One region of the Micromonospora sp. NPDC050397 genome, then DNA from elsewhere that is predicted to be linked to it. Evidence: predicted binding sites of a transcription regulator. Region 1 holds the regulator's gene; the other holds the start of a gene.
What was found. Region 1 encodes HrcA, which represses chaperone genes, less so after heat shock. Its sites were predicted from a motif close to GGTTNGCACNCTCNNNNNGAGNGTGCNAACC; they were not measured.

Region 1 (14,670 bases):
CGACGCCCCGCCGGGCCGGGTGGACACCGTCTTTGTCGGCGGTGGCACCCCGACCCTGCTGCCCGCCGACGACCTGGCCCGGATCCTGGACGGGATCGACCGCACCTGGGGGCTGGCCGCCGACGCGGAGATCACCACCGAGGCGAACCCGGAGTCGGTGACGCCGGATTCGCTCAAGGCGCTGCGCGCCGCCGGATACACCCGGATCTCGCTGGGGATGCAGTCCGCCGCGCCCGGGGTGCTCGCCCTGCTCGACCGTCGGCACACCCCCGGACGGGCGGTCCAGGCGGCGCTGGAGGCCCGTGACGCCGGGTTCGACCACGTGAACCTGGACCTGATCTACGGCACGCCGGGGGAGAGCGCCGAGGACTTCGCCGCCTCGCTCGACGCGGTGACGCAGGCGGGCGTCGACCACGTCAGCGCGTACGCCCTGATCGTCGAGGACGGCACCCGGCTGGCCGCGCGGATGCGGCGCGGGGAGCTGCCGTACCCGAGCGACGACGTGGCGGCGGACCGCTACCTGGCCGCCGAGCAGGCCCTCGGCGCGGCCGGTTTCTCCTGGTACGAGGTCTCCAACTGGGCCCGCACGCCGGACGCCGCGTGCCGGCACAACCTGCTGTACTGGACCGGCGGCGACTGGTGGGGCCTCGGGCCGGGGGCGCACAGCCACGTCGGCGGCGTGCGCTGGTGGAACGTCAAACACCCCACCGCGTACGCGGCCCGGCTGGCCGCCGGTGAGTCCCCGGGACACGCCCGGGAGCTGCTCAGCGGCGACGACCAGCACGTGGAGGACGTGATGCTGCGGCTGCGGCTGGCGTCCGGCCTGCCGCTGGCCGGGCTGGACGGGGTGGGTCGGGCCGGCGCCGAGCGGGCGCTCACCGACGGCCTGCTCAGCCGCCCGGAGTACGAGTCCGGCCGGGCGGTGCTGACCCTGCGCGGCCGGCTGCTCGCCGACGCGGTGGTCCGGGACCTGCTGCCGTAGCCGGTGCCGGAGTCCGTGCCGCAGCCGGTTCCGGTGCCGGAGTCCGTGCCGGTGCCGGAACGGGGCCGGGACGTTACCCGGCCCCGTTCCGAAGGCCGACCGCTACTTGATCCAACTCGGCGACATCGGGTACTTGTAGTACTCGCCGTTGACCGCCTTGGCCCCGGCGATGATCCCGAAGATGGTGCCGAGGGCCCACGCGGCGATCACGCCGACGATCCCGATCCCGATGCAGAGCAGGATGTAACCCGCCACACCGATGATCGACCAGAGTAGCTGGAAGTTCAGCGCGGCGGTGGAGTGCGCCCGTACGGTCGGCGAGGTGTTCCCCTTGACCAGGTACGCGACCAGCGGGGCGATCCAGCCCGCCACGCCGCCGCTGACAAAGGCGCCGGCCGCGCCGCCGAAGTGGGCGACCATGGCCCAGGTCTTCTCCTCGCCGTTGGCGAAGCCGCCCGGGGCCCCGCCGCCGTAGTAGGCACCGGGCGGGGGGTAGCCCCCGGGCGGGGGGTAACCACCCGGCGGGGGGTAGCCGCCGGCCGGCGGGTAGCCGCCCTCGGCCGGAGGCGGGTAGGCGCCCGGGGGTGGATAGGCGCCGGGGGGCGGGTAGCCGCCACCGGAGGTGGGCGGGGACGCCTGGTACGGCGGTGGCGGGCCGTAGCCCGGAGGCGGACTCTCGCCGGGGCTCGAGTACGAGCCGGGGGAGGTGAACGGCGTGGTCGGTGGTTCCGGCGGGTTGCCGCCGGGGCCGTTGTCCCCGGGCGGGCGAGGCGGTTCAGTCATGTGGGTCACGGTAGGGGCACCGATCAAGTGACGCCACTTATCACCAGTGACTTTCTCTGGACAATTGACGACTGAAGCTGTTATGCCGACAGCGGGTCGGCTACCGTCCAGCAATTACCCCAAGATCTCCGGCCGGGGCGCACGGTTGATCATCGCGATCGGCCGGGCCCACGTCGTAGACTGGCACTCGTTACAGTCGAGTGCCAGACTGGTGGGCCGGGTGCTCGCTCCGACCCGGTCGCAGGGAGGTGAGAATGGGTCTCGACGACCGCAAGCTCGACGTGTTGCGCGCGATCGTGGAGGACTACGTCTCCACCCAGGAGCCGGTCGGCAGCAAAGCCCTGGTCGAACGGCACCAGCTCGGCGTCTCGCCGGCCACCGTCCGCAACGACATGGCCGTGCTCGAGGAGGAGGGCTACATCCGGCAGCCGCACACCAGTGCGGGCCGGGTGCCCACCGACCGTGGCTACCGTCTCTTCGTCGACCGGCTGTCCCGGGTCAAGCCGCTCACCCCGGCCGAGCGCCGGGCGATCGAGCGCTTCCTGGTCGGTGCCGTCGACCTCGACGACGTGGTGCACCGTACGGTCCGGCTGCTCGCCCAGCTCACCCGGCAGGTCGCGGTGGTGCAGTACCCGAGCCTGGCCCGCTCCTCCGTGCGTCACCTCGAACTGGTGCCGATCTCCACCACCCGGCTCATGTTCGTCATGATCGCCGACACCGGACGGGTCGAACAGCGCCTGGTCGAGATGCCCGCGCCGCTGCTCGCCGACGACGTCACCGACCTGCGCCGGATGGTCAACGAGAAGCTCGTCGGCTGCCGCCTCTCCGACACCCCGCCGCTGGTCCAGGCGCTGGTCGACGAGATCGCGCCCGAACTGCGCCCGGCCATGGCGACGCTCGCGTCGGTGCTGCTGGAGACCCTCGTCGAACGGCACGAGGAGCGGATCGCGCTGGCCGGCACCGCCAACCTGACCAGGGGCGGGCTGCTCGACTTCCAGGGTTCGCTGCGTCCGATCCTGGAGGCGCTGGAGGAGGAGGTCATCCTGCTCAAGCTCTTCGGTGAGGTCGAACCCAGTACGCTGCGGATTCGGATCGGCGACGAGAACGAGATCGACAATCTGCGGGCCGCCTCGGTCGTGAGCACCGGGTACGGCACCGGCAACACCATCCTCGGCGGGCTCGGCGTGCTCGGTCCGACGCGGATGGACTACCCCGGCACCATCGCGACCGTACGCGCCGTGGCCAGGTACGTGGGCGACCTGCTGGCGCAGAACTGATGGCACCGGGGCAGCGGGAGGCACCGGAGCGTTACCGAAGACGCCGGGCTGGCGGGAGCACGGCGCGGACCTGATCGACAAGCTGACCTGACGACCGGCGGACGGTACGACTGACATGGGGACACGGAACACAGTGGCCAAGGACTACTACGGGATTCTCGGCGTCAACCGAGAGGCCTCCGACGACGAGATCAAGCGCGCCTACCGCAAGCTGGCGCGGCAGTTCCACCCGGACGTCAACCCGGACCCGGAGGCGCACGAGAAGTTCAAGGACATCAACGCCGCCTACGAGGTCCTCTCCGACACGCAGAAGCGACAGATCGTCGACCTCGGCGGGGACCCGCTGGCGCCCGGCGGTGGCGGCGGTGCCGGACCCGGTGGCGCCGGCCCGTTCGTCGGCTTCCAGGACATCATGGACGCCTTCTTCGGCGCCGCCGGTGCGAGCCGGGGACCGCGCCCGCGTACCCGGCCGGGCGCCGACGCCATCCTCCGTCTCGAACTCGACCTGAACGAGACCGCCTTCGGGGTGGAGGCGCCGATCACCGTCGACACCGCCGTGCTCTGCACCACCTGCGCCGGGGCGGGCACCGCCGCCGGCACCCACCTCGCCACCTGCGAGGCCTGTGGCGGGCGGGGCGAGGTGCAGTCGGTTCAGCGCACCTTCCTCGGCCAGGTGGTCTCCTCCCGGCCGTGCACGGTCTGCCAGGGGTACGGCACCGTCATCCCGCACCCCTGCCCCACCTGCGCCGGGGACGGCCGGGTTCGTACCCGCCGCTCGCTCACCGTCAAGATCCCGGCCGGGGTCGAGGACGGCATGCGGATCCGCCTGGCCCAGCAGGGCGAGGTCGGCCCGGGCGGTGGCACCGCCGGTGACCTCTACGTCGAGATCTCCGAGCGGACCCACGACGTCTACTCCCGCAAGGGCGACGACCTGCACTGCCGGGTCACCGTCCCGATGACCGCCGCCGCCCTCGGCACCCGGCTCACCATCAAGACTCTCGACAGCGACGAGCCGGTCGACGTCAAGGCCGGCACCCAGCCGGGCAGTACCATCCGGCTGCGCGCCCGGGGCGTACCGCACCTGCGCGGGACCGGCCGGGGCGACCTCTTCGTCCACCTGGACGTACGGACCCCGACCAAGCTCGACGCCGACCAGGAGCGGATGCTGCGCGACTTCGCCAAGACCCGGGGCGAGGAGGTCGCCGAGCTGAGCAAGCAGGGCGGCTTCTTCTCCCGCATGCGCGACGCCTTCAACGGCCACTAGCCCACCCCCCACCCCCTCCTCCCCCCCCGTTTCGTCGATCTAGGGTGGATCGTCGTTGGTGGATCTCCGTGGGCGTGGATATGCCCTAGATCGCGGGGCGGGGGAGCGGGGGGCGGGGAGGGTGGGGTTAGGGGGTTAGCGTGGTGGCGGCTTTGGCGGTTTTGGAGTTGCCCTTTGCGACGGCGGTGAGCCAGGTGCGCAGGGGTGGGTCGGTGACCGGGATGTTGGCCCGCAGGTGTTCGTCGCGGAGCAGCTCGACCAGCCCGTGCAGGCCACGGGTGGACCGGTCCAGTCCGGGCAGCAAGGCCGTGAGCAGGGCCAGGACCTGGTCGCCGTGCCCGGCCGTGGCAAGCTCGGTCAGCGCGGCGGTCCAGCGGTTCACCGGTACGGCCGGCGCGACCTGGAGCATCGCGGCGGCCAGTTCGACCACTCCGACCCGGTGCGGGAGCAGAACGGCGGCGGCGTCGACGGCGGCGGTCCGTTCGGCCACGGAGGCCGAGGCGAATCCGGTGGCGAGCAGGTGGCGGCCGAGCGTGCCGGGGGCGGCGGGGGAAGTGGCGAGCAGTTCCAGCGCCGCCGTCGCGTCCGGTTCGGCGATGTCGTGCACGGCGTTCCAGAGCGCGTCGAGCCCGAGCGCGAGCACCGGGTCGATGTTGCCCGGCCAGACCAGGCTGGCCCAGCCCCACCGGGGGGCGGGCTCCACCGGCGGCCCGTCGTACGTCCAGGGCCTGACGTGCAGTTGGGCCAGCGACACCGTCGGCCGGGTCGGGTCGTCGGCCCGTGCCGGGGCCGGAGCGTCGCTGTTGGGCTTCACTTCGAGGGTCCAGAAGCGGCTGGGTTGGCCGCCGCGCCGGGGTTGGATCACCTCGACCTCCCAACGGGGGACCTGACCGGCACCGCCGACGTCGAGCGGGGGCTCGTCGGCGCCGGTGGGCAGCGCGCGCAGCCACGGGTCGTCGTCGTACGGGGCACGGGCGCGGGCCGCCGCGATCCAGAGCGGGTGGTCGTCGGTGACCGGCTGGGCCGGCGGTGGACCGCCGAGCGCGTACGTCAGCGGACCGCGGAGCCGTTCCGGAAGCGCGATGGTGCCGGTGGTGATCCCGGTCAGCGGTGCGGTCCGGTCGGCGGTCGGTGGACCGAGCCGCAGCAGCGCGGCGACGGTGTCGAGCGGCAGCACCTCGTGGGGCACGACACCCGGCGGTGGCGTCCCGGTGGGTGCCGTGCTCAGCCGGTGGACCAGGACGCTCGGCTCGACCCAGCCGCCGTGGTGGGTCGGCTCGGCCAGGAGTTGGCGGCGCTCGCCGGCCCGCAGCAGGTGGATGACCTCGTCGAACCGGCCGGCGATGACGGAGTCGTGGTGTTTGGGACGCCGGTGGCCGACCGGTCGCTCGCCCGCGCAGGCCAGGACCAGGGTGCTGACACTGAGGGTGTTGCCGTGGAACAGGCCGTTGACGGCGTCGCGGTGGAGCCGGTGGGCCCGTTTGCTCAGCGGGGCGTAGACCGCCGGATCGGCACCGAGGCGGGCCGCCGCACCGAGGCATCGTTCGCCCAGTTCGGCGTCGTCGGGATGGGCCAGCAGGACGGCGAGCGCCTCGGCCAGTTCCGCCGGCTCCGTGATCGGTTCGACGGGCATCGGTTCGATGGAGGCCGGCTCGGCGGGTACGGCTACGGCGGGTGCGGGACGAGGGTGGGCCGGACCCGCCGTGGTGCTGCCCGGCGTGGGGCCGCCGGTCTGGCTCAGCCACTGCCGGGCGGTGGCGGCCGGGCTCGGGGCGAGTTGGTCGAGTCGACGTTCGACCTCGGCGCGGGCGGCCGGATCGCCGTGGCGGCGCAGTTCGGCCAGGGCGGCGGACTGTACGTCGGCGTGCGGGTGCCGCAGGGCGGCGGCGAGCGTACCGAGCCCGGCGGTGGTGTCGCGTCGCATGATCCGGCCGGCGAGCCGTACCGCCCTGGTCGCGGTGGTGCGGGCCGGCACGTGGACGGCGGCGGCCAGCCCGGCGGCGGCGAGCGTGGCGTCGAGCCGGGACGCGTTCTCCAGCGTGGTGAGCGCGCCGAGCGCCAGCGTGACGGTGGGGCCGAGTGGGCTGCGCAGCAGTCCGGCGTACGCGGCCTGCCGGGTGGCGATCTCGTCGACGGTGGGGTGCAGCGCGTCGTGGAGGCGGCTGAACCAGCCGGCCCGGTACTGCGGAAAGCCGGCGGCGAGGGCGGCGAGGGTACGGTCGAGCACCCGTTGCCGGTCGATCGTGCCGTCGGCGGCGAGCTCCAGCACCGCCTCCTGCCAGGACTGGGTCTCGGCTCCCTGGAACCGGTCGACGTTGGTCAGGCTCACCTCCCGGTTCCCCTCGACCTCGAAGATCCGCCAGAACGCCCGGTCGAGCAGCTCCGGATCCGCCCGGAGCAGGTTGGCCTTACTCTGGCGGCCCTGGAACCGCCCGGTGAGTCCGCTGATCATCGCGAGTACGTAGGTGTCGTCGACGGTCAGCGTCACGGTGCCGGCGCGCTGGTGGTCGCGGATCAGCTCGAACTCGGCCACCCCGGCCATGGTCTCCGCCATCCAGCGCAGTTGCGCGCGGGCGAGCGCGTCGAGGAACCGCTGTCCCCGGCTGACCACGATCCGCCATTCGGCGTCGAAGGTGGAGTTTCCCTCCCGGTGTGGCCAGTGCTGGTCGGCGGCGGGTTCGGTGGCCAGCAGGATCAGGCCCAGCCTGGTGGCGGCCGACGGGCTGTAGCGACCTCCGGTGTCCCCGTACATGTGGGCGTCGTTGGCGTTTCGGGCGCGGCGGGCCGACCGCCGCAGTGTCTCCCGTTCCTCGGCGGTGAGGGCGCAGAGCCGGTCGACGAGCGCGGACTGCGGCAGGGAGAGCAGTTCGGCGAGCGGGGTGGGCGGCGGCATCGGGTGACGGTAGCCGACCCGATCCAGCCGGTTCGGCGACCGACTAGCCTGTTGCTCGTGTCCGTGCCGTTGTTCCTGGTCGAAGCCCTGCCCACGGGTGACGTGTTCACCCTCGACGGGCCGGAGGGCCACCACGCCGCCACCGTGCAGCGGCTGCGGGTGGGTGAGGAACTGCTGCTCGCCGACGGGCGGGGCGGCACGGCGACGGCGGTGGTCACCGCCGTTGGCCGGGGCACGCTCGAGTTGCGGATAGCGAGCCTCGAGTACGACGACGCGTCGGATCCGCGCCTGGTCGTGGTCCAGGGGATCGCCAAGGGCGACCGGGGCGAGTTGGCCGTACAGGCGATGACCGAGGTCGGGGTGGACGAGATCGTGCCCTGGTCGGCGGCCCGCTCGGTGGTGCAGTGGCGGGGCGAGCGGGGCGGTCGGGCCCGGGAGAAGTGGGTGGCGACCGCCCGGGAGGCGGCCAAGCAGGCCCGCCGACCGTGGCTGCCGGTGGTGGCCGGGGCGCCGGACGAGTCCACGGCGCGGGTGGCGAAGCGGATCTCCGGGGCGGCGGCCGGGTTCGTGCTGCACGAGGAGGCGACCGTCGGGCTCTCCACCGTGGAGCTTCCGCTGGACGGTGAGATCGTGCTGGTGGTGGGGCCGGAGGGCGGCATCACCCCGGACGAGGTGACGACGTTCGAGGCCGCCGGGGCGCGGGCGGTACGGCTCGGCCCGGCGGTGCTGCGTACGTCGACCGCCGGGGTGGCGGCGCTGGCAGTCCTCTCCGCCCGCCTCCACCGCTGGTAGCAGCAGGGTAAGGAAGGGCCCCTTGTTATCGCTTTTGGTGGTACTAGGGGCCCTTCCTAACCTACGCCTCGGTGGGCACGTCGAACGAGGCGGTCAGGCGTACGTCGGCGACGCCCCGGGCCGCCTCGACCGTGTAGCGACCGGGCACGGTACGCCACCGACCGGCCCAGATCCGGGTCGCCGAGGCGGCCAGCGGGACCCGTACGGTGACCGTCTCGCCGGGGGCGGCGGTGACCGTGCCGAAGCCGGCGAGCTGGCGGGTCGGCCGGTCCGGGTCGGGATCGGTCGGTCCGACGTAGAGCTGCACCACCTCGCGGCCCGGACGGCTGCCGCTGTTGCGTACGGTCACCACCGCCACCGGGGCGCCGGCCGCCTCCGCCGGCTCGACCCGCAGCGACTCGTACTCCCAGGTGGTGTAGCCGAGGCCGTGCCCGAACGGGAAGAGCGGAGCCTCGCGCCAGCCCCGGTAGCCGATGAACACCCCCTCGTCGTAGCGGAGCGTGCCGTCGGTCGGGGTGGTGTCGAGCACGGGCGCGTCCTGCGCGCGGCGGGGCCAGGTGGTGGGCAGCCGTCCGCCGGGCTCGGCCAGACCGAGCAGGACGTCGGCCAGCGCGGTGCCGGCCTCCTGACCGGGGAACCAGGTGAGCAGGATCGCCGACACCCGGTCGGCCCAGGGCATCAGCACCGGCGAGCCGGAGTTGACCACGACGACCGTACGCGGATTGGCCGCCACGACCCGGGCCACCAGTTCGTCCTGCCGGCCGGGTAGGGCCAGGGTGGTTCGGTCGAAGCCCTCGGACTCGACCTCCTCGGTGGTCCCGACGACCACGACCGCCACGTCCGCGTCGGCGGCGGCGCGGGCCGCCGCGTCGAGCAGCGCGTCCGGTCCGGCGGTCGGTTCGGCGTGGCCGAGGCCGAAGCCGACGTAACCCGCCATTCCGTCGGGGACCCGCTGGGTGAGCACCACCTCGACCGGCTCGCCCGCGCGCAGCGTCATCGGAAAGCGTCGCTCGGTCGGGGAGAGGAACGCGACCGTGAAATCCTGGTCCTCGTCGAAGACCGGGCCCTCGAAGATCTCGGTGCCGTCGACGGTCAGGCTGAACATGCCGAAGCCGTTGATCGCGAGCTGGTGCTCGCCGCCGAGGCGCGGGGTGCAACGGGCGGTCAGCTCGACCGTGGCGAGCACGGCCGGGTCGATGCCGGCGGGCAGGTCGCCCATCCAGCGGACCGTGGCGGCGCCGAGTTCGGCCCGGTAGAGCGCCTCCCCGTCGGCGTCGCGCAGAACCGCAGTGATCGGGGACCACTCTCCGCCGGTGGCCGCCGCGAGCTTGGGCCGGGGGTCGGCGCCGATCACGTACGTGACCTCGGTGTCGGGCAGCGCGGCGGTCAGCCCGTCGAGCGGGGAGACCACCCGGGCCGGGTTCACCTGGGCGCTGCCGCCACCCTGGATCCGGGCGTCGGCGGCGAGCGCGCCGCAGACCACCACCCGGCGCAGTGCGGACCGGTCCAGCGGCAGCAGGTCGTCGGCGTTGCGGGCGAGCACGAACGAGCGGGCCGCGACCTCGCGCGCCACCTCCGGTCCGTGCAGCGGCGCCGGCCGGTCGGCGGGCAGGACCGCCGGGGGTACGCCGTCCAGCAGTCCCACCCGGGCGGCGAGTCGCAGCACCCGGCGTACCTTGTCGTCGACCAGCTCCTCGGCGACCCGGCCGGCGCGTACGGCGGCGACCAGCTCGGGTCCCCACGGGTCACCGTGGGCGGGCATGACCACGTCGAGCCCGCCGTTGGCGGTGCCGACCACGGACCGGGCGGCGGTCCAGTCCGAGACGATCATCCCGTCGAAGCCCCAGCCCCGCTTGAGCAGGCCGTGTTGCAGCTCGACGTGTTCGGTCATGGTGGAGCCGTTGACCCCGTTGTACGCGGCCATCACGCCCCAGGCACCGGCGGCGACGATCCGCTCGAACGGGGCCAGGTACAACTCGTGCAGGCTCCGCTCGTCGACCCGTACGTCGACCGTGAAACGGTCGGTCTCGGAGTCGTTCGCGACGAAGTGCTTGACCGTGGTGCCGACGCCCTGCTCCTGCACCCCGGTCACGTAACCCGCGCCGATCTCGCCGGTGAGCAGCGGATCCTCCGAGTAGCACTCGAAGTGCCGGCCGCCGAGCGGGCTGCGGTGCAGGTTGACCGTGGGCGCCAGCAGCACGTGTACGCCCTTGCGCCGCGCCTCCTGTCCGAGCAGCCGACCGGCGGTCCGGGCCAGTTCCGGGTCCCAGGTGGCGGCGAGCGCGGTCGGGCTCGGCAGGGCCACCGACGGGTCGTCCGGCCGCCAGCCGATGCCGCGTACGCCGATCGGCCCGTCGGACATCACCAGCGAGGCCAGCCCGATCTGCGGCAGCGCCGGCAGGGTCCACCAGTTCTGGCCGGACAGGAGGCGCACCTTGCTCTCCAGGTCGAGCGCGGCCAACGCCCGCTCGACCGCCGCCTCGGTCGCTGATGTTGTCGCCGCCACCGTCATCGCGCCGCCCCTCAGGTCGATCCCGCTCGATCAGGTCGATCCCGCTCGATCCTGCGGCGGCGCTCGTGGCGAGTCAATGACTCGTCGAGGTCGTACATGGAAAAACATGTACTCACATGCTTTTCCATGTACGACCTCATCAAGTTACGGCCCCCGGACGGGTCAGCTTCGCAGGTATGAGGCGCCGTTGAGGTCGACGATGGTGCCGGAGGCCCACTCCGCCTCGGGCGAGGCGAGCCAGTGCACGGCGGCGGCGATCTCCTCCGGTCGGGCCACCCGGTGGAACGGGCTCTGCGCCCGCATCGCCTCGTCCCGGGGCATCTTGATGTGCTCGTTGGTCAGGTCCGGTTCGACAAAGCCGGGCGCGACGGTGGCGACCGCGATGCCGTACGGGGCGAGTGCCACCGCCAGCGACTGGCCCAGCGAGTTCAGCCCCGCCTTGCTGGCGCCGTACGCGGGTTGGGTCGGCTCGCCCCGGAACGCGCCCCGGGAGGAGACGTTGACGATCCGCCCGCCCGGCCGGGCACGCAGGTGCCGTACGGCGCACCAGGTGACGTTGGCGGGGCCGACCAGGTTCACGTCGACGGTCTGGCGCCAGACCCGCTGCCACTGCTCGTAGCCGGTCTCGGTGATCGAGTGCGGGGTGGCCCGGCCCGCGTTGTTGACCAGCACGTCGAGCCCACCGAGCCGTTCGGCCGCCTCGTCCACCATCCGGCGTACGGCCTCGGGGTCGCCGAGGTCGGCCTGGACCACCACGTGGCCGTCGCCGGGCAGCCCGGCGACGAGCTGTTCGGCCAGCTCGGCGGACTCCCGGTGGTGCACCGCCACCCGGTCCCCGCCCGCCGCGAACGCGGTCGCCACCGCCCGGCCGACCCCTCGGGATGCCCCGGTCACCAACACCGCTCGTCCTGTCACGCGCATCATCATCCACCCGGGGCATAGCATTCCGGGGTGGAGACTGACTGCTTGTTCTGCCGGATCGTGGCCGGCGAGATCCCGGCGACGGTGGTCCGGGAGACCGAGACGACGCTCGCCTTCCGCGACATCTCACCGAAGGCGCCGACGCACATCCTGGTGATCCCGAAGGAGCACTTCGCGGACGTGGCCACGCTCGCGCAGGCCGACCCGGCGACGGCGGGCGCGCTGCTGGAGACGGCCGCGACGGTGGCCGAGCACGAGGGGCTGACCGTGGACGGCTTCCGGCTGATCTTCAACACCGGACCGTGGGGTGGGCAGGAGGTCTTCCACGCGCACGCGCACCTGCTCGGCGGCGCCCCGCTCGGCCCGATGCTCGCCCGCTGACCTGACCACTGACCCGTCCGCCGGGACGCGGCGTCAGGAGACGAACTCGACGACCGCGCGGTAGAACTCCTCGGGCTGCTCGACGTGACCGAAGTGCCCGCTCCGCTCCAGCGTGACGAGGCGGACGCCGGGGATGCCCGCGTGCAGCACGGCGGCCCAGCGGGTGCCGCAGATGAAGTCGTGTGCGCCGACGACGACCAGCGCCGGTACGCTCAGCGACCCGAGCCGGTCGCGCAGGTCGAACGGGGTCGGCTCCTCACCGAGTTGCGGTGCCAGGAAGCCACGTACGGCGGCGCGCAGCGGTCCGAACTCGTCCTCGCGACCCCAGTAGTCGGCGAAGTAGATCGGCAGGATGCGCCGGAGCTTCCCGGTGACCCAGTTGTCGTCCGGCTCGGCCGGCGTCTCCTGGAACGCGGTGGCCACGTCGGCCGCCTCCGGGCGGTCGGGGTGCCGCCGGACGAAACCCTCCACGTTTGCCATCGCGTCGGCCCAGAACTCGGGTCCGGTGACCGGCGTGGTGTCGTACAGGACCAGGCCGGCGACCCGGTCCGGGTGGTCGAGCGCGTAGCGCTGGATCACGAAGCCGCCGTGCGAGTGCCCGACCAGGAACACCTTCGCCTGCGCGAGGTGTTCGACCACCGCGTGCAGGAACCGTACCCAGGTGTCCAGCCGGTAGTCGCGCGGATCGGCGAGCCGGCCGGAGGCCCCGGTCCCGATCGGCTCCAGGTAGACCATGGTCAGGTGTTTCTCGAGGGCCGGCATGCGCAGGTAGGACCACTCGACCCCGGGGCCGCCGGAGTGCGCGACGCAGACCGGTCCGGTGCCGTGGACGTGGAAGACCTGCCGTACGCCGTCGAGCTCGATGGTGTGGGTGCCGGTGGTGAGGGTGGCGGAACTCATCGGGTTGTCTCTCCTGGAACCGTGGCCTGACGAGGCGAGCCTGAGCTGACGCCTACGAGATGCCGTGCGGTCAGGAAAATTCGGTCGTCGCTCCGGGCGGCGGTGAGAGTGGCGTCACATTGAGCCCCGGCTCGGGGTGGAACAGCCGCATCCGGGCGGTCCGTCCGTCGCGCAGGGTGTGCAGCCAGACCGCGGACGGCGGGCAGTGCTCCGGGTCGTCCGGCGGGCTGATCAGGTCGGTCTCCCAGATCAGCACGTTTCCGCTGGCGGTGACGTTGGTGAGGCGTTGCCGTACGCCGGCCGTCAGGTCCCGGTTCATGCCCCAGACCGCGAGGCCCGGACCTCCGCCGAGCTGCCCGTCGGGGAGGATGAACTGGGCGTCGGGAAGCCAGGTCTCGCGGACGAAGTCGGACCACTCGCCCCGCTGGGCCGTCGCCAGCCCCTGCTCCGCCTCCGCCCGGCGGGCGGCGGAGAGCGCGGCGGCGTCGTCGTGCGCCAGCTCCGCCGTCTCCCGCAGCGCCTCGGTCAGCTTGCTCCTGGCCTGGCTCAGCCGGCTCCGTACGGTGCCGACCGGGATGCCGCAGAGGGCGGCGATCTGCTCGTACGAGGTCACGCCGCTGAAATAGCGGAGCAGGGTGACCAACCGCACCGGCTCGGACAACTCGCCCAGGGCGTGCCACACCCAGTCCCGCATCGACCGGCGGTCGAGCAGTTCGTCCGGGGTCGGGTCGGCCGAGGGCAGGGAGAGAGCCTCCAGGTCGGCCATCGGCACCGTACGGGAGGCGCGCAGGCGCATCCGGGCGTTGTTGCGTACGATCGCGCGCAGCCACGGGCCGGCGGCGTCCGGGTCGCGCAGGTCGTCGATCCGGCTCAGCGCGGTCAGCACCGCGTCCTGGACCACGTCCTCGGTGTCGGGGCCGTGGCCGAGCAGGCTCAGCGCCACCGCCCGCATCCCGGCCTCGTGCCGGGAGACCAGCACGCCCAGGGCGGTCGGGTCGCCGGACCGGGCGGCCAACACCAGCTCGGAATCGGGCACCATGGTCGAAACCACACCTCGCTCCTCTAGTCGGACAGCATTTCCCCGGGCGGGATGCGGGAGCGGTACGGGAAGTTCGACGATGCGGGAAAATTCACCGTGAGTGATTGTGCGCGGCTCCAAGGCTACTCCTGGTAGCGCAAAATCCGTGATCGCGGGCCGGGTCCAGCGCCGGTACGATCCAGGTGATCTTGACGGGACGGGTGGAGGGCGGTGCTCATGACCGAGGCAGGTAGCCGGCTGGCGCGGATGACCCGACAGGTGCAGGCGGAGGCGCGGGTGCCCGCGCTCTCGGTGGCGCTGCACCGCGCCGACCGCCCGCTCTGGTCACTCGCCGTCGGCGGCACCGGGAACGACAACCCGCTCGGACCGCGGACCCGGTTCCGGATCGGCTCGGTCACCAAGACCTTCACCGCCGTACTCGTGTTGCAGGCCCGCGACGAGGGCCTGCTCGACCTGGACGACCCGATCGGCGCGCACCTCGACCTGCCGGCGCACGGCGAGTTGCCCGTACGCCGGCTTCTCTCGCACACCTCCGGGCTGCAACGCGAGCCGTACGGCGACGTCTGGGACACCCTGCGCCCGCCCGGCGTCGACGACCTCCTGACCGAACTGGGCCGGGCCGAGCGGGTGCTGCCGCCGGCCCGCCGTTACCACTACTCCAACCTCGGCTTCGCCCTGCTCGGCCAGGCGGTCGCCCGGCTGCGCGGCGGCACCTGGGCCGAGGTGCTCGCCGACCGGGTGCTGGGACCGCTCGGGCTGACCGCGACCGGCTCCGTCCCGGGGCCGGAGGCCGCGACCGGTTTCCTGGTCGACGCCTACTCCGACCACGCCCGTCCGGAGCCAGCCACCGACTTCGCGGCGGTCGGGCCGGCCGCGCAGCTCTGGAGCAGCGCGCCGGACATGGCCCGCTGGGCCGCCTTCCTGGC
Region 2 (14,670 bases), on a different contig from region 1:
GTCGGGGAGAACTCCCGGGGGAGCGGGGACCGATGACGATGACAGACACTCGGGGAAGCGGGGACCGCTGACATGGCCGGCTCGGATCAGGTGACCGTCTCGCACGCGGGTGCCGCCCCGAACTACCGCCCGGGGGCGACCCTGTCGGTGGCGACCGAGTGGCGCCGCCAGTTCGCCCGGCGACGTACCCAGTTGACCCTGGCCTGCATGGTGCTGCTGCCGCTGATCGTGCTGATCGCGTTCCAGTTCGACGCGGGCGGTGACGACGACAACGGCAACGGCGAGTTCGCCAGCCTGATCGACCTGGCCACCTCGGGCGGGCTCAACTTCGCCCTCTTCTGCCTCTTTGTCTCGGCGTCGTTCCTGCTGGTCGTGGTGGTGGCGCTGTTCTGCGGCGACCCGGTGGCCAGCGAGGCGAGCTGGGGAAGCCTGCGTTACCTGCTGGCCATCCCGGTCCCCCGGTCCCGGCTGCTCGCGGTGAAGCTGGTGGTCGCGCTCGCCTACTCCGGGCTGGCGTTGCTGCTGCTCGCCGGCACCGCCCTGCTGCTCGGCACCCTGCGGTACGGCTGGGAGCCGCTGAGCAGCACCGTCGCGGCCCAGATTCCGGCCGGCGAGGGCCTGCTGCGCCTGCTCGGCGTCCTGGGTTACCTGGCCGTGGCGCTGCTGGTCGTCGCCGGTCTGGCGTTCCTGCTCTCGGTCTCCACCGACGCGGCACTGGGGGCGGTCGGCGGCGCGGTGCTGCTCTGGATCCTCTCCAGCATCCTGGACCAGATCTCGGCGCTCGGCGTGGTACGCGACTTCCTGCCGACCCACTACAGCACCGCCTGGCTCGGCCTGCTCTCCACCCCAATCCAGACCGACGACCTGGTACGCGGCTGCATCTCCGCGATCAGCTATGCCACCGTCTTCTGGAGCCTCGCCTTCTGGCGCTTCACCCGCAAGGACGTGGTCAGCTAGCCAGCCCCGTGCGCGAATCCTGGAAGAGGGGCGATCCGGGCAAAGTGCACCCAGTCAAAGTGGTAACTCGGCGAAGACGTACATGAAAGAACGTGTATCTACATGTTCTTTCATGTACGAAGTTTTCGATCACATCTCTTCCTGGGGTGTGGGTCACAGGGGCGGTGTGGCTCTGGGCCGGAGACGGGTTCACCCGTAGGATCGGGCACACAACTGAATACCTCATCCAGAGGGGCAGAGGGATACGGCCCGATGAAGCCCCGGCAACCACCCGCCGGCTCGATGACGAGCCGAGCGAGGCAGGTGCCAAGTCCGTCCCCGCCGCACCGTGCGGTCCAGGGGAAAGATGAGAGGACACATCGCATGACTGCGACCCTCGGTGAAACCCAGACCTCCACCGGTGGCGAGACGCCGGCCAGCCCCGCGCGCGCGTTGGTCTGCCGGGGCTGCGGTGCCCAGTACCCGCTGATCGCCCAGCACGCCTGTTACGAGTGTTTCGGCCCGCTCGAGGTCGCCTACGACCAGGCCGCGCTGGCCCGGGTCACCAGGGCCGACATCGAAGCGGGCCCGCAGAACATCTGGCGGTACGCCGCGCTCCTCCCCGCCGGGCAGGACCCGGCCACCCGGGTCACCCTCGACCCCGGCCTGACCCCGCTGGTCGCCGCCCCGCACCTCGCCGCCGAGCTGGGCATCACCGCGCCGCTCTGGGTCAAGGACGACAGCGCCAACCCGACCCACTCGTTCAAGGACCGGGTGGTGTCGGTGGCGCTCACCGCCGCGCGCGGTCTCGGGTTCAACCGGTTCGCCTGCGCCTCCACCGGCAACCTGGCCAACTCGGTGGCCGCCCACGCGGCCCGGGCCGGGGTGCCGTCGATCGTCTTCGTCCCGTCCGACCTGGAGCAGGGCAAGATCGTCACAACCGCCGTGTACGGCGGCGACCTGGTCGCCATCGAGGGCTCGTACGACGACGTGAACCGGCTCTGCGGCGAGCTGGTGGAGACCGACGAGTTCGAGGACACCGCGTTCGTGAACGTGAACGTCCGCCCCTACTACGCCGAGGGCTCCAAGACCCTGGGGTACGAGGTGGCCGAGCAGCTCGGCTGGCGCATCCCGGAGCAGGTCGTCATCCCGATGGCCAGCGGCGAACTGCTGACCAAGATTGACAAGGCGTTCAGCGAGCTGGTCGAGATCGGGCTGGTCGAGGCGCCGGCCAACGGCTGGAAGGTGTTCGGCGCCCAGTCGGCCGGGTGCAACCCGATCGCGACCGCGCTGCACAACGACACCGACACCATCGTGCCGGTGAAGCCGATCGGCATCGCCAAGTCACTCAACATCGGTGACCCGGCCGCCGGGGTGTACGCGCTGGAGGCGGTGCGGCGTACCGGCGGCTGGATGGAGTACGCCGACGACGACGAGATCCGTGACGCGATCCGGCTGCTGGCGCGTACCACCGGGGTTTTTGCCGAGACGGCGGGTGGGGTGACCGTGGCCTGCCTGCGCAAGCTGGTGGCGAGTGGACGGCTCGACCCGACCGCCGAGACGGTGGTGTACAACACCGGCGAGGGGCTCAAGACCATCGACGCGGTGGCGTCGCTGGTCGGTCCGACGTACCGGGTCAAGCCCTCGCTGAAGGCGGCCCGCGAGGTCGGTCTGCTCGGCTGACGGTGTGTCGTCCGAGCGTGTGTCGTTTGGCCGATCGGACCATGGCGGACTGGTCCGATCGGCGGATGTGTCCAATGCGCTCGGTAGCTGGCGATTTGCCACCGGTTAGCAAAAGACCCCGCCGAGGGCTTGACGCCGCGTATCGGGCGACGCAAAATGCTCCGTGCGGGAGGACGTGTCGCCGTAGACTTTTCAAGCTCTTACGACCCAGCGCCGGAGGCGTTGTGCGCACGTCCTCCCGACCAACGTCCCGGACTAAATGACTCGCGTTCGTCGCGGAGGCCGGGCACCCTCGGGGGCATGGACACCGCCGCCACCCCCGTAGGCATCGCCGTCATCCCGCTCGACGTCGCCGACGACCTCGCGGTCGAGCAGGCCTTCGCGCTCAGGGCCGCCATCATCGCGGCAGATCTGCCCGATTTTCCGCCGTTCTGCCGTCAACGCTTCCTCGGGCAGCTACGACATCCGATGCCCGGCGAGGAGGACCGGTTCGCGTTGGCGTACCTCGACGGCGAGCCGGTTGGCTTCCTCTGCGTCGAGCTGCCGCAGTTGGAGAACACCGAGAACGCCTCGGTGAGCATCGAGGTGCTGCCCGAGTACCGGCGACGTGGCGTCGGCCGGACGCTCCACGAGTACGCCGTGCGTACCCTGCGCGAGCTGGGACGCCGACGGCTGAACGGGCACTCGGTCGACGTACTGCCCGGCCAGGCGTCCGGCCCGGACCCGGTGGCCGCGTTCGCCGCCTCGGTCGGCGCGAAGAACGCGCTGGTCGACGTGAGGCGCCGGCTCGACATCACCACCCTGGACCACCTCGGCCTGGACGAACTGTTGGCCGAGGCGTGGCGGCGGGCGGACGGGTACTCGCTGGTGCAGTGGACGGGCTCGGCACCCGACGAGTACCTGGACGACATCGCGTACCTCGACGGCCGGCTGATCCAGGACGCTCCCCTCGGTGACCTGGAGTGGGAGGCGGCCAAACCGGACCGGGAGCGGATCCTGGCGGTCGACGCCGCGCTGGCCGCGCGCGGGCGGCGGAGTTACCACAGCGGGCTGCGCCACGACGCCACCGGTCGACTCGTCGCCTGGACCATGATCGATCTTGGTGCGAGCGTGTCCTGGCACGCGTACCAGCAGATCACCATCGTCGACCCGGACCACCGGGGCCATCGGCTCGGCACCGTCGCCAAGGTCGAGAACCTGCGGTTCACCATGGCCCACGAGGCTGAACTGCGCTTCATCGACACCTGGAACGCCGGGGTCAACGACCACATGATCTCGATCAACGAGGCGATCGGCTTCCGTCCCGTCGACTCCTGGAACAACTGGCAACTCACCCTCTGACCCGACTCGCCCTCCCTCCCCCGCCCAGGGGAGGGAGGGCGGCGGTGAGCTGCGGCATGATGGCGGGATGACGGAGACCCCGCATCCTCTCTACGCCACCCACGCCGACACCCTCGCCCGGGCGCTGACCGCGATCACCGAACGTGGGTACTGGTCGGCCTACCCCGAATCACCCAGCCCCCGGGTGTACGGCGAGACCGCCGCCGCCGAGGGTGAGGCGGCCTTCCGGGCCTACCGGGGTGACTTCCCGCTCGACCAACCCGGCACCACGGACTGGGTGGCGACCGAGGCCAGTCCGTTCGGACAGCGGCTCGACACCGGGTTGCGTTACCCGCACGGCGACGTGGACGCGCTGATCGCCGCAGCCACCGCAGCGCTGCCGAAGTGGCGCGACGCCGGGCCGCAGACCCGCGCCGCCGTCTGCGTCGAGATCCTGGCCCGACTGCACCGGCACATCTTCGAACTGGCCAACGCGGTGCAGGCGACCAGCGGGCAGGCGTTCGTGATGGCGTTCCAGGCCGGCGGGGCGCACGCCCTGGACCGGGCGCTGGAGGCGATCGCGTACGGCTATGCCGAGATGACCCGGCACCCGGCCAGCGCCGAGTGGGAGAAGCCGGCCGGCAAGGGCGACCCGCTGCGGATGCGCAAGACGTTCCACCTGGTGCCCCGGGGCGTGGCACTGGTGATCGGCTGCAACACGTTCCCGACCTGGAACTCGTACCCTGGTCTGTTCGCGTCGCTGGTCACCGGCAACCCGGTCCTGGTCAAGCCGCACCCCGGCGCGGTGCTGCCGCTCGCGATCACCGTGCGGTACGCCCGGGAGGTGCTGGCCGAGGCCGGGTTCGATCCCAACCTGGTGCTGCTCGCCGCCGAGGCGCCGGGCGAGAAGATCGCCAGCACGCTGGCGCTGCGTCCGGAGGTCCGGATCATCGACTTCACCGGCTCGACCGAGTACGGCGACTGGCTGGAGAACAACGCCCGCCAGGCCGTGGTCTACACCGAGAAGTCCGGCGTGAACACCATCGTGGTCGACTCCACCGACGACTTCGCCGGCATGTGCCGCAACATCGGGTTCTCGCTGACCCTCTACAGCGGTCAGATGTGCACCACCCCGCAGAACATCCTGATCCCGGCCTCCGGCATCGAGACCGACCAGGGTCACAAGAGCTTCGACGAGGTGACCGGGGGCATCGCCGGCGCGATCGGCAAGCTCACCGGTGACCCGGCCCGCGCGGTCGAGTTCACCGGGGCGATCGTGAACGACGGCGTACTCGGCCGGCTGGAGGAGGTCGCCGGGGTCGGTGAGGTGGTGCTCGCCTCGCGTACCGTCGAGCATCCGGCCTACCCGGACGCGGTGGTGCGTACGCCGACCATCGTGCGGCTCGGCGCGGACGACGTGCGGACCTACGGCCGGGAGTGGTTCGGGCCGATCTCGTTCGCGATCGCCACCGACTCCACCGCGCACAGCCTGGAGATCCTGCGGGAGACGGTGGGCGCGCGGGGCGCGTTGACCGCGGCGGTCTACGCCACCGACGAGGAGGTGCTCGACGCGGCCGAGTCGGCGGCGCTCGACGCCGGGGTGCACCTCTCCTGCAACCTCACCGGTGGCGTCTTTGTCAACCAGTCGGCAGCCTTCTCCGACTTCCACGCCAGCGGCGCGAACGCGGCGGCCAACGCGGCCCTGACCGACGGCGCGTACGTCGCCAACCGGTTCCGCGTCGTCCAGTCCCGCCGCCACATCTGAGGTGTAAGGAAGGGCCCCTTGTTATCGCTTTTTGTATAGGAAGGGGCCCTTCCTAACACCGTCGGCATGGTGGGCGGGGCGGGAGGTCAGGCGCGGCGACGCATCTGCAACTCGGTCAGGGCCGGCACGCGGGGGTGCGGAACCCGTACGCCGGTGTCGACAAAACCGAGCCGCTGGTACGCCCGCAGCGCCCGGTCGTTGCCGACCACCACCTCCAGCATCAGTTCCGGGCGTCCGGCGGCCCGGGACCAGGCGGCCACCTGTTCGACCAGGTCGGCGAGGAGGCCGGTGCCGCGCAGCGCCGGGGTGACGTAGACCGCGAAGATCACGGTGAGGCCGGGTTCGGTCGGCACCGCGTGCCCGCCCAGGTGCCCCACCAGGCGACCGGCGGCCGGCGAACCGGGGTTTGCGGGCGGCATCTCGGCGACGAACGCGGCGATGTCGCCGCCGTGGGCACTGTGCCGAACCCGTTGGGCGAACTCGCCGTGTGGCCGGGCCGCCGCCTCGGCGACCGTTTCGAGGAAGGCCAGCGGAGCGTCGGCCAGCATCTCCAGCCGTAGCGCCCGCATCCGCGCGGTGTCCGTCGGCCGGATCCGCCGCACCCGGGGCCAGGCGTCGCGGCCGGCGTCGGACCTGTCGGGCGGTGCGGTTGTGGGCCATGTCGGCACGCTGGTCATCAGGCATGCCTACCCTCGCTGGGCCGGCCCGGCAACCGGATTGAGGATCAACCGCCCGGCCGGGTCCGCGCGATATACATGATCAATTGTACGAGGTAAAGACGCCTGACGATGTGGCGGCAATGTGTTGGTGTGGGTGGAGAGTGAAACCTGCTGTCCCTTTTGTGGTAGTGCACCGAGGTCGGACCTCGTGTAGCGTGCGATTTCGGCTGCTGATTTCGTCGGACGATATGGTCCACCGAGTCGGCGGCTCCGGTCGACGTACGTCGACACCGGGGGTTTGCGACCCAGCACGATCGAAGTGAGGAAGTGCACCGTGGCACAGGGCACCGTCAAGTGGTTCAACAGTGAAAAGGGCTACGGCTTCATTGCGGTCGACGGCGGGCAGGACGTATTCGTCCATTTCTCCGCGATCGAGATGGATGGTTACAAGGCGCTCGACGACGGCCAGCGGGTGGAGTTCGAAATCGCCCAGGGTCAGAAGGGCCCGCAGGCCGAGAAGGTGCGCCTGCTCGCCTGAACGTCGATCTGACCTACCGGTTGTCTGACTGATCGAATACCGCGATAACGACAATCGACTTCGATTCGACGGGGCGTCGTCGGCTTGCCGGGTAGTGCGGCGTCCCTGTCATCGGTTTCGTCCCAACGGACCCACCCTGGCGTACGTGCGCCCGAACGTCGGCGTGCGGTCGTCGCCGCCCCGTCCGGCTGTACCGATCCGGATGGTGCCGCGCATTGGGGCTGATGCTGCCCGTTGTGTGACGGACTCGTGAATTGTCCGAGTCTGTAGTACTTTCCCGTGAATTGGGGCTTTTGCTCGCTGCTGCCATTTGGCGCCCCGACCGTTCACCCGTACGTCGCTCCCGTGTCGCTGGCCCGCCGGTGCCGCGTACGCCGCCCCGCCCGGTGCCGGTGGTTGCCCGGCGGCGCTGGAGTTCTTGCTGGTCGCCGCAGGCGCCCTGGGCCCGTGCCGGGGTGGATCGCCGCGCCCGCTCTGGCGCACTCGCTTGCACTCGCCATGGGAGAGTGCTAAACAAGTGATTGGCACTCGCGCGGTGTGAGTGCCAGAAGGTCGGGGCGGTTAGGGCCACGGTTTCGCGACCGGTGACGGGAGCGGGGCGGATGGCCGGTCGTCGCGGGCTGTCCGGCCCGACCGACGGACGTCACTGCCGCCTAGCGCGCGGGAGTTGGTCCGGTGTGACCGCACCGGATCGTGCCGCGCGCCAGCGCAGTGGTGACGTCCGAAGGTGCGTAGTCAGGCGGCCGATCCGGACCAACCGGCTCGGGCGGCCGTGAGTGTCCAGGAGGACAACGCCGTATGGCCAAGATCATCGCGTTCGACGAAGAGGCCCGCCGTGGCCTCGAGCGGGGCATGAACCAGCTCGCCGACGCCGTCAAGGTGACGCTCGGCCCGAAGGGCCGCAACGTCGTGCTCGAGAAGAAGTGGGGCGCCCCCACCATCACCAACGATGGTGTGAGCATCGCCAAGGAGATCGAGCTCGAGGACAGCTACGAGAAGATCGGCGCCGAGCTGGTCAAGGAGGTCGCCAAGAAGACCGACGACGTTGCCGGTGACGGCACGACGACGGCGACCGTCCTGGCCCAGGCGCTGGTCCGCGAGGGCCTGCGCAACGTCGCGGCCGGCGCGAACCCGATGGCCCTGAAGCGGGGCATCGAGGCCGCGGTGGCTGCGGTGGCGGAGGAGCTGGCCAAGCTCGCGAAGGACGTCGAGACCAAGGAGCAGATCGCCTCCACCGCGTCGATCTCCGCCGGTGACACCACCGTCGGTGAGATCATCGCCGAGGCGATGGACAAGGTCGGCAAGGAAGGCGTCATCACCGTCGAGGAGAGCAACACCTTCGGGCTCGAACTCGAGCTCACCGAGGGTATGCGCTTCGACAAGGGCTACATCTCGCCGTACTTCTGGACCGACCCGGAGCGGATGGAGGCCGTCCTCGACGACCCCTACATCCTGATCGTCAACAGCAAGATCGCTTCGGTGAAGGACCTGCTGCCGATCCTGGAGAAGGTCATGCAGTCGGGCAAGCCGCTGCTGATCATCTCCGAGGACGTCGAGGGCGAGGCGCTGGCCACCCTCATCGTCAACAAGGTCCGGGGCACCTTCAAGTCCGTCGCCGTCAAGGCTCCGGGCTTCGGCGACCGCCGCAAGGCCATGCTGACCGACATCGCGATCCTCGCGGGTGGCGCTGTCATCAGCGAGGAGCTGGGCCTGAAGCTCGACGGCGTCGGCCTCGACATGCTCGGCCGCGCCCGCAAGGTCGTGGTGACCAAGGACGAGACCACCATCGTCGACGGTGCCGGTGACGCTGACCAGATCCAGGGTCGGGTCAACCAGATCCGGGCCGAGATCGAGAAGAGCGACTCCGACTACGACCGTGAGAAGCTGCAGGAGCGCCTGGCCAAGCTGGCCGGCGGTGTTGCGGTGATCAAGGTCGGCGCGGCCACCGAGGTCGAGCTCAAGGAGCGCAAGCACCGCATCGAGGACGCCGTTCGCAACGCGAAGGCGGCCGTCGAGGAGGGCATCGTCCCCGGTGGTGGCGTCGCGCTGGTGCAAGCCGGCAAGACCGCCTTCGACAAGCTCGACCTCGCGGGTGACGAGGCGACCGGTGCGCAGATCGTCAAGATCGCGCTCGACGCCCCGCTGCGCCAGATCGCCGTCAACGCCGGCCTCGAGGGTGGCGTCGTGGTGGAGAAGGTGCGCAACCTGGAGCCGGGCCACGGCCTCAACGCCGCGAACGGTGAGTACGTCGACCTGCTCAAGGCCGGCATCATCGACCCGGCCAAGGTGACCCGTTCGGCGCTGCAGAACGCGGCCTCGATCGCGGCCCTGTTCCTGACCACCGAGGCGGTGGTGGCGGACAAGCCGGAGAAGAACCCGGCCCCGGCGGCTGCGCCGGGCGGCGGGGACATGGACTTCTGAGTCCAGACTCCCGAAGGGGCGGGCCGCGCGAGCGGTCCGCCCCTTTGTCATGTCGGCAGTCGCCGCTGATTGCGCTGCTTGTCGGCGCGGGAGAACGGTTTTCTGATTTGAACCGGGGCGTCGACCATCTCCAGTGGTTCGTCGGAGGTGAGCTCGTCCGTCCCATCCATCTCGATCCGCTGGTCCGCGTCGCCGTAATCGAGGCGATGTACCGGCGTGTCGGCCGGGATCTCGGCTGCCATCCTGGCCCAGGCGGCGGCCGGGGGATCGTCAGTCGCTTCGTCGTCCTTCGCCATGATTTCCTCCTTCGCCCAAACGGTAGGAGGCCGGCAGGGGACAGTGCTGAGAAACGGCACTATAAACGGATATCTCCTATTCGCCCTCTTCCTGACGTTTCGGAGTTGCTTCACGACCCGCGCTCGCGATACGCAGCAAGCGGCAGGCGATACGTGGCATACGGCCCGCGATACGTGGCATACGGCCCGCGATACGCGGCATGTGGCAGGCGATACGCGGCCCGCGATATGTGCAGCGTGCGGCCCGCGATACGCGGCCCGCAGCACGCGGCACGCGGCACGCGATAAGAAGGGCGCGGTCCGCGTTCAGAGTTGCTTGCGGTAGAGGAAAAAAACGCGTTCGATCCGGGCTCCGGAGTTACGGGCGTAGAACGGCACCGGACCCACCCAGCCGATCTCGGCCCGCTCGTGCCCGGCCGCCCGCTGGTCGGCCAGGCAACGCCGGAGTAGCACCCCGCCGATGCCCAGTCCCTGCGCCGCCGGTGCGGTGCCCATCGGCCCGAACCAACTCGGGCGGGACGATCCGTACGCGGCGAAGCCGAGCACCTCGACCCGCTTCCCACCGTCGCCCGGCCGCTCGTCGCGGTCCTGTTCCCCGCCGTCGTCTGGCCGCTTGTTGTCGTCCTGTTCCCCGCCGTCGTCCTGCCGTTCCCGCACGGCGATGTGGCAGCCGGCGCCGGCCCGACCGATCGAGTCGGCGACCTCACCGCCCCAGCCGGCACCGAACGTCTCCCGGGCGAACCCGACGATCGCGTCGGCGTCCTCGGGCTCGGCCCGACGTACCGTGATGCCCTGATCGGCGAGTCGCCGTTGCGCCGGTTCGGTGGTGCGCAGTGCCGGCGACTCGTCGTACGACAGGTCCGCGGTCATGTTCCAGGCGGTGTTCTCCTGCTCGTAGCCGAGCGCCATGGCGGCACAGATCGCCGGGGTGTAACGCACGTCGATGCCGGGCCAGGCGTAGTGCGGTGGGTTGCCGGCGAGCAGCACCGAGCCCGCGCCGAGCCCGGAGAGCGCACCCTCGATCCGGGCCACCAGCGCCCGCCCGATTCCCCGCCTGCGGTGCGACGGGTGCACCGCGATCAAGTCGACATGACCGAGCGACGGGTCGCGGTGGGCGATCGAACCGAGCACCACGCCGACCGTGGCGGAGTCCGCGACGGCGACAAAACCGACCGTACGGCGCCGGGTGGTGGCAGCCGGCAGGGTTGTGGTGTCGCGGAGCCGGGTCACGATCACGGACGCCTCGGCCGCGTCGTCCGGCAGGTCCAGCGCCTCGGCGCAGAGGGCCACCACCGCGGGTACGTCGTCGTCGGTCAGCTCGATGATCGAGAAGTCGTAATCCACGACCGCCGACCATAGGACATCGCGCCCCTGCTCCGCTGCCCGCCCCGGCTGGTTAGGAAGGGCCCCTTCCTATACAAAAAGCGATAACAAGGGGCCCTTCCTTACCCCTGGGCGGCGCGGACGGCGGCTTCGGCGGAGAGGAGGCCGGCGCCGGTGGAGTTGCTGGTGGGTCCGCAGTCGGTGGTGGGTCCTGCCACCGGGGAGGCGGTGGTGCGGAGGATCTGCCGGGTCCGGGCCAGGTCACCGATGAGCGCGGGGTTGGCCGACCACATCAACGCCACCACCCCGGCCACCTGTGGGGTCGCCATCGAGGTGCCGCTGAGCGTGGCGTACCCGCCGCCCGGCATCGCCGAGAGCACGTCGGCACCGGGCGCGACCAGGTCGGGCTTTGCGGCGCCGCCGGCCGCCGGACCCCGGCTCGAGAACGGTGCCACCCGCCGCTCACGGTCGACCGCGCCGACGGTGAGGACATCGGAGTACGGAGCCGGCGGGTCGTCGACCGAACCGCAGCGTGGTCCGGTGTTGCCGGCGGCGGCGGTGAAGAAGATGCCGGCGGCGGCGAAGGCGGCCGTGGCAGGGCGGAGTACGCCCAGGTCGCAGCCCTCGATCGGCGGGCAGCCCCACGAGTTGGTCAGCACCTGGGGTGCCCGCTCGGGGCGACCGCCGGTGAACGGGTCCGCGCCGTTCGGGAAGGGCGCCAGCATGAACTGGAGGCAGTCCAGGTAGCGCGCCGGGTTGCCGAGGTTACGGTCGAGGTTCACGCAACCGATCCATTCCGCGCCGGGTGCCACGCCGACGTTCTCGGCACCGACCGCCGAGGCGAGCGTGTGCGTGCCGTGACCACCCTGGTCGTCCGGGAATTTGGTGCCGTTCCACGGGTCGAACCAGGAGTCGTCGCCGCCCCGGAAACCGCCGGCCAGTGCCGGGTGTCGACCGTCCGCACCCGAGTCGGAACTGCCGACGACGATGCCGGAGCCGTCGACGCCCAACCGGGTCCAGACCCGGTCGGCACCGATCTGGCTGATGTTCCAGGCCGGTACGTTCGGCGCCGGCTGGTCGCCGTGGGTGGTGCCGGGCGGCTCGGGCAGGGGACGGATCCGTTGGCCGAGCAGGACGCGATCGACGTCGTCCCGGCGGGACAGCCAGCCGCGTACGGCCGGACCACCGTCCACCTCGATCGCGTTGACCAGGTAGTAGGGCGTGTAGTCGAGGTGCCAGCGGTCGAGTTGGCGACGCAGGTCCGCCTGGGACCGCTGGGCGGTGTCGATCAGCCGGCGGTGGACTTCGCGTACCCGGCTCGGTTGACCGGTCGGGCCGGTCGGGCCTGCCGCCAGGTCGTCCAGCGACGCCTGCTCCTTCAGCACCACGAAGAGACGTTCGCCGTACAGGCCGGGTTGGCCGAGTCCGAGGTACACCCCGGCGGAGGCGAGCACCAGCACCGCGGCGACGGAGGCCGCCACCAGCCGGCGCGGGAGCGTGGCCCGTACCCGGGCGAACGCCAGGCCGTAACCGAGGCCGGAGAGCAGGGCGATGCCGAGCGCGGCGGTGGCGGCGAGCAATGTCCAGTAGGGCACGTCCCGACTGGTGGCCAGCAGGATCGAGATCTCCTCCGGGTCGACCAGGGCCAGCGGGCCGAGCACGGCCAGCCCGACCAGCCAGCCGGTCGGCGCCGTCGCCGATCCCGGCCGTAGGTGCCCCCCAGCCGACCCGGTTGATCCGGTTGATCCCGTCGAGCCGGAGCCGGTCGAGCCGGTCGAGCCGGCTGATCCGGCTGATCCGGCCGAGGCGGCCGAGCCGGCCGAGGCGGCCGAGCCGGCCGAGGCGGCCGAGCCGGCCGAGGCGGCCGAGCCGGCCGAGGCGGCCGAGTTGGTCGGGTGGATCGTTCGGCGGAGCGCGGCGACGGTGAAGCCGGCCGCCGGCAGGGCCAGCAGGACGGCGAGTTGGCTGCCGGCGGCTCCAATCCCGCCCGCGAGCAGGGCCAGGGTGACCCCGGCCACCAGCCCGCCGAGCAGCACCAACCGGGCCGGACCGGCCGTGGTGCCGTCGGCCCGGCGCTCGTAACCGGTCCAGTAGGTCGGGTCGAGCAGTTCGGCGGCGAACCAGCCGACGGCGGCCGAGGCGGTGACCGCCAGCACGGTTTCGGTCGCGCCGCCCAGTGCGCCGAGCCAGAGCCACGGCAGCAGCAGCGCCAGTCCGGCGGTGACCGCCCAGCAGGTGCCGGCGGAGGGCCGCGCCGGGGCGAGCGCCGGGCGGGGGCGGCGGGCGCGCCAGCGTACGAGAATCGCCGCCAACGCGGCGGTTACGGTGAGCGCGGCGAGGTAGCCCTCGTGCCGGGCCAGCGGTATCACCCGCAGTAGACCGAATCCGCCGAGTGCGATCGCGCCGACCAGCCAGACCCGCCCGGTGGCCCGGACCGTCGGTGACCGGGGCAGCCCGGCCAGCAGCCCGGCCGGTACGCCGACCAGCACCGCGTTGACGAGCCCGGTTACCGGCCACACCCAGACCGGCTGGGTCAGCCCGCCGACCAGCAGGAGCTGTTCGACCAGCCAGCCGACCGCCTGGGCGCCCACGGTCACCGCGACCGCCCAGCAGCCGACCAGGACGGCGGCCACCACCGGCCAGGGCCCAGGGCCCGGGGGAGCCGACATCGGTCCCGGCGGCCAGGGCGGTGTCCCGGGCGGCGGCGGACCCCAGCCGGGCGGCGATGGCGGTGGCGCAGTGTCGGCGAGTGGCGAGGGCGGACCGCCGGCGGGCGGCGAGGGCGGCAGCGGACCGCCGGCGGGCGGCGAGGGCGGTGGCAGTGGACCCCGGCCGGGCGGCGAGGGCGGGGGGATCGGCGGGAGAGATGGATCTTCGGCGGGCTGCGGGGGTCCGACCTGCATGTCGGACACAGTACGACCCACCGAGGGGGAGAACTGTTCACCGAGGGCGGTTAACGTGGACGGGTGCGCGATCCGAATATCTCCCGGTACACCGCCGGTCAACTCTCACCGGCCCGCCGCGCGGCGGATCTGCGTCGCCTGCGGAGCGAGCGGTTCGACGTACTCGTGATCGGTGGTGGGGTGACCGGCGCGGGCGCCGCCCTCGACGCCGCGTCGCGCGGACTCCGGGTCGCCCTGGTGGAGGCGCGCGACTACGCCGCCGGCACCTCCAGCCGGTCCAGCAAACTTATCCACGGTGGCCTGCGCTACCTGGAGCAGCTCGAATTCGGTCTGGTGCACGAGGCGCTCACCGAACGTGGTCTGCTCGCCACCCGGCTCGCGCCGCACCTGGTCCGGCCGGTGCCGATCCTGGTCCCGCTCCCCTCGGGAGCCGGCCCGGCGGCGCTGCCCGCGCGGGCCTGGCGACGTTCCTACTACGGCGCCGGGGTGGCCGCGTACGACGCGTTCGCCGGTCTCTTCGGCGGCGGGCGGGGGATGCCGCTGCACCGCCACCTGACCCGGGAGGGTGCCCGCCGCCTCTTCCCGAGCCTGCGGGCCGACGCGGTCGCCGGGGCGATCCGCTACTACGACGGCCAGATGGACGACGCCCGCCTGGTCGTCACCCTGGCCCGGACGGCGGCGAGCCTGGGCGCGGCCGTGGTGACCAGCACTCGCGCCGTCGGCCTGCTCCGGCAGGCCCGCGAGGTGACCGGGGTACGGGTCCGCGACATGGAGGCTCGTCCGGGCTCGCCCGACGCCGAGTTCGAGGTGAGCGCCCGTACCGTGA

Region 2: groL (chaperonin GroEL) is a predicted target of HrcA. The motif match lies at 7,421-7,451, and genes of this name have one in related genera.

What each region holds. Positions count from the first base shown of each region.
Region 1 covers NZ_JBJDPS010000010.1:148,461-163,130, reverse strand. Annotated here, with positions in the region: gene hemW (radical SAM family heme chaperone HemW) at 1-982, shown strand, start outside; gene ACI2K4_RS26985 (DUF4870 domain-containing protein) at 1,085-1,765, opposite strand; gene hrcA (heat-inducible transcriptional repressor HrcA) at 2,020-3,042, shown strand; gene dnaJ (molecular chaperone DnaJ) at 3,176-4,306, shown strand; gene ACI2K4_RS26970 (DUF6493 family protein) at 4,434-7,199, opposite strand; gene ACI2K4_RS26965 (16S rRNA (uracil(1498)-N(3))-methyltransferase) at 7,257-7,991, shown strand; gene ACI2K4_RS26960 (beta-glucosidase) at 8,053-10,503, opposite strand; gene ACI2K4_RS26955 (SDR family NAD(P)-dependent oxidoreductase) at 10,666-11,418, opposite strand; gene ACI2K4_RS26950 (histidine triad nucleotide-binding protein) at 11,455-11,805, shown strand; gene ACI2K4_RS26945 (alpha/beta fold hydrolase) at 11,839-12,705, opposite strand; gene ACI2K4_RS26940 (RNA polymerase sigma factor) at 12,776-13,756, opposite strand; gene ACI2K4_RS26935 (serine hydrolase domain-containing protein) at 13,961-14,670, shown strand, end outside.
Region 2 covers NZ_JBJDPS010000018.1:69,947-84,616, reverse strand. Annotated here, with positions in the region: gene ACI2K4_RS32295 (alpha/beta fold hydrolase) at 1-36, shown strand, start outside; gene ACI2K4_RS32290 (ABC transporter permease subunit) at 73-957, shown strand; SAM riboswitch class I at 1,177-1,310, shown strand; gene thrC (threonine synthase) at 1,321-2,619, shown strand; gene ACI2K4_RS32280 (GNAT family N-acetyltransferase) at 2,920-3,960, shown strand; gene paaN (phenylacetic acid degradation protein PaaN) at 4,028-5,704, shown strand; gene ACI2K4_RS32270 (GNAT family N-acetyltransferase) at 5,791-6,273, opposite strand; gene ACI2K4_RS32265 (cold-shock protein) at 6,698-6,901, shown strand; gene groL (chaperonin GroEL) at 7,700-9,322, shown strand; gene ACI2K4_RS32255 (hypothetical protein) at 9,370-9,618, opposite strand; gene ACI2K4_RS32250 (GNAT family N-acetyltransferase) at 9,925-10,962, opposite strand; gene ACI2K4_RS32245 (S8 family serine peptidase) at 11,064-13,610, opposite strand; gene ACI2K4_RS32240 (glycerol-3-phosphate dehydrogenase/oxidase) at 13,923-14,670, shown strand, end outside.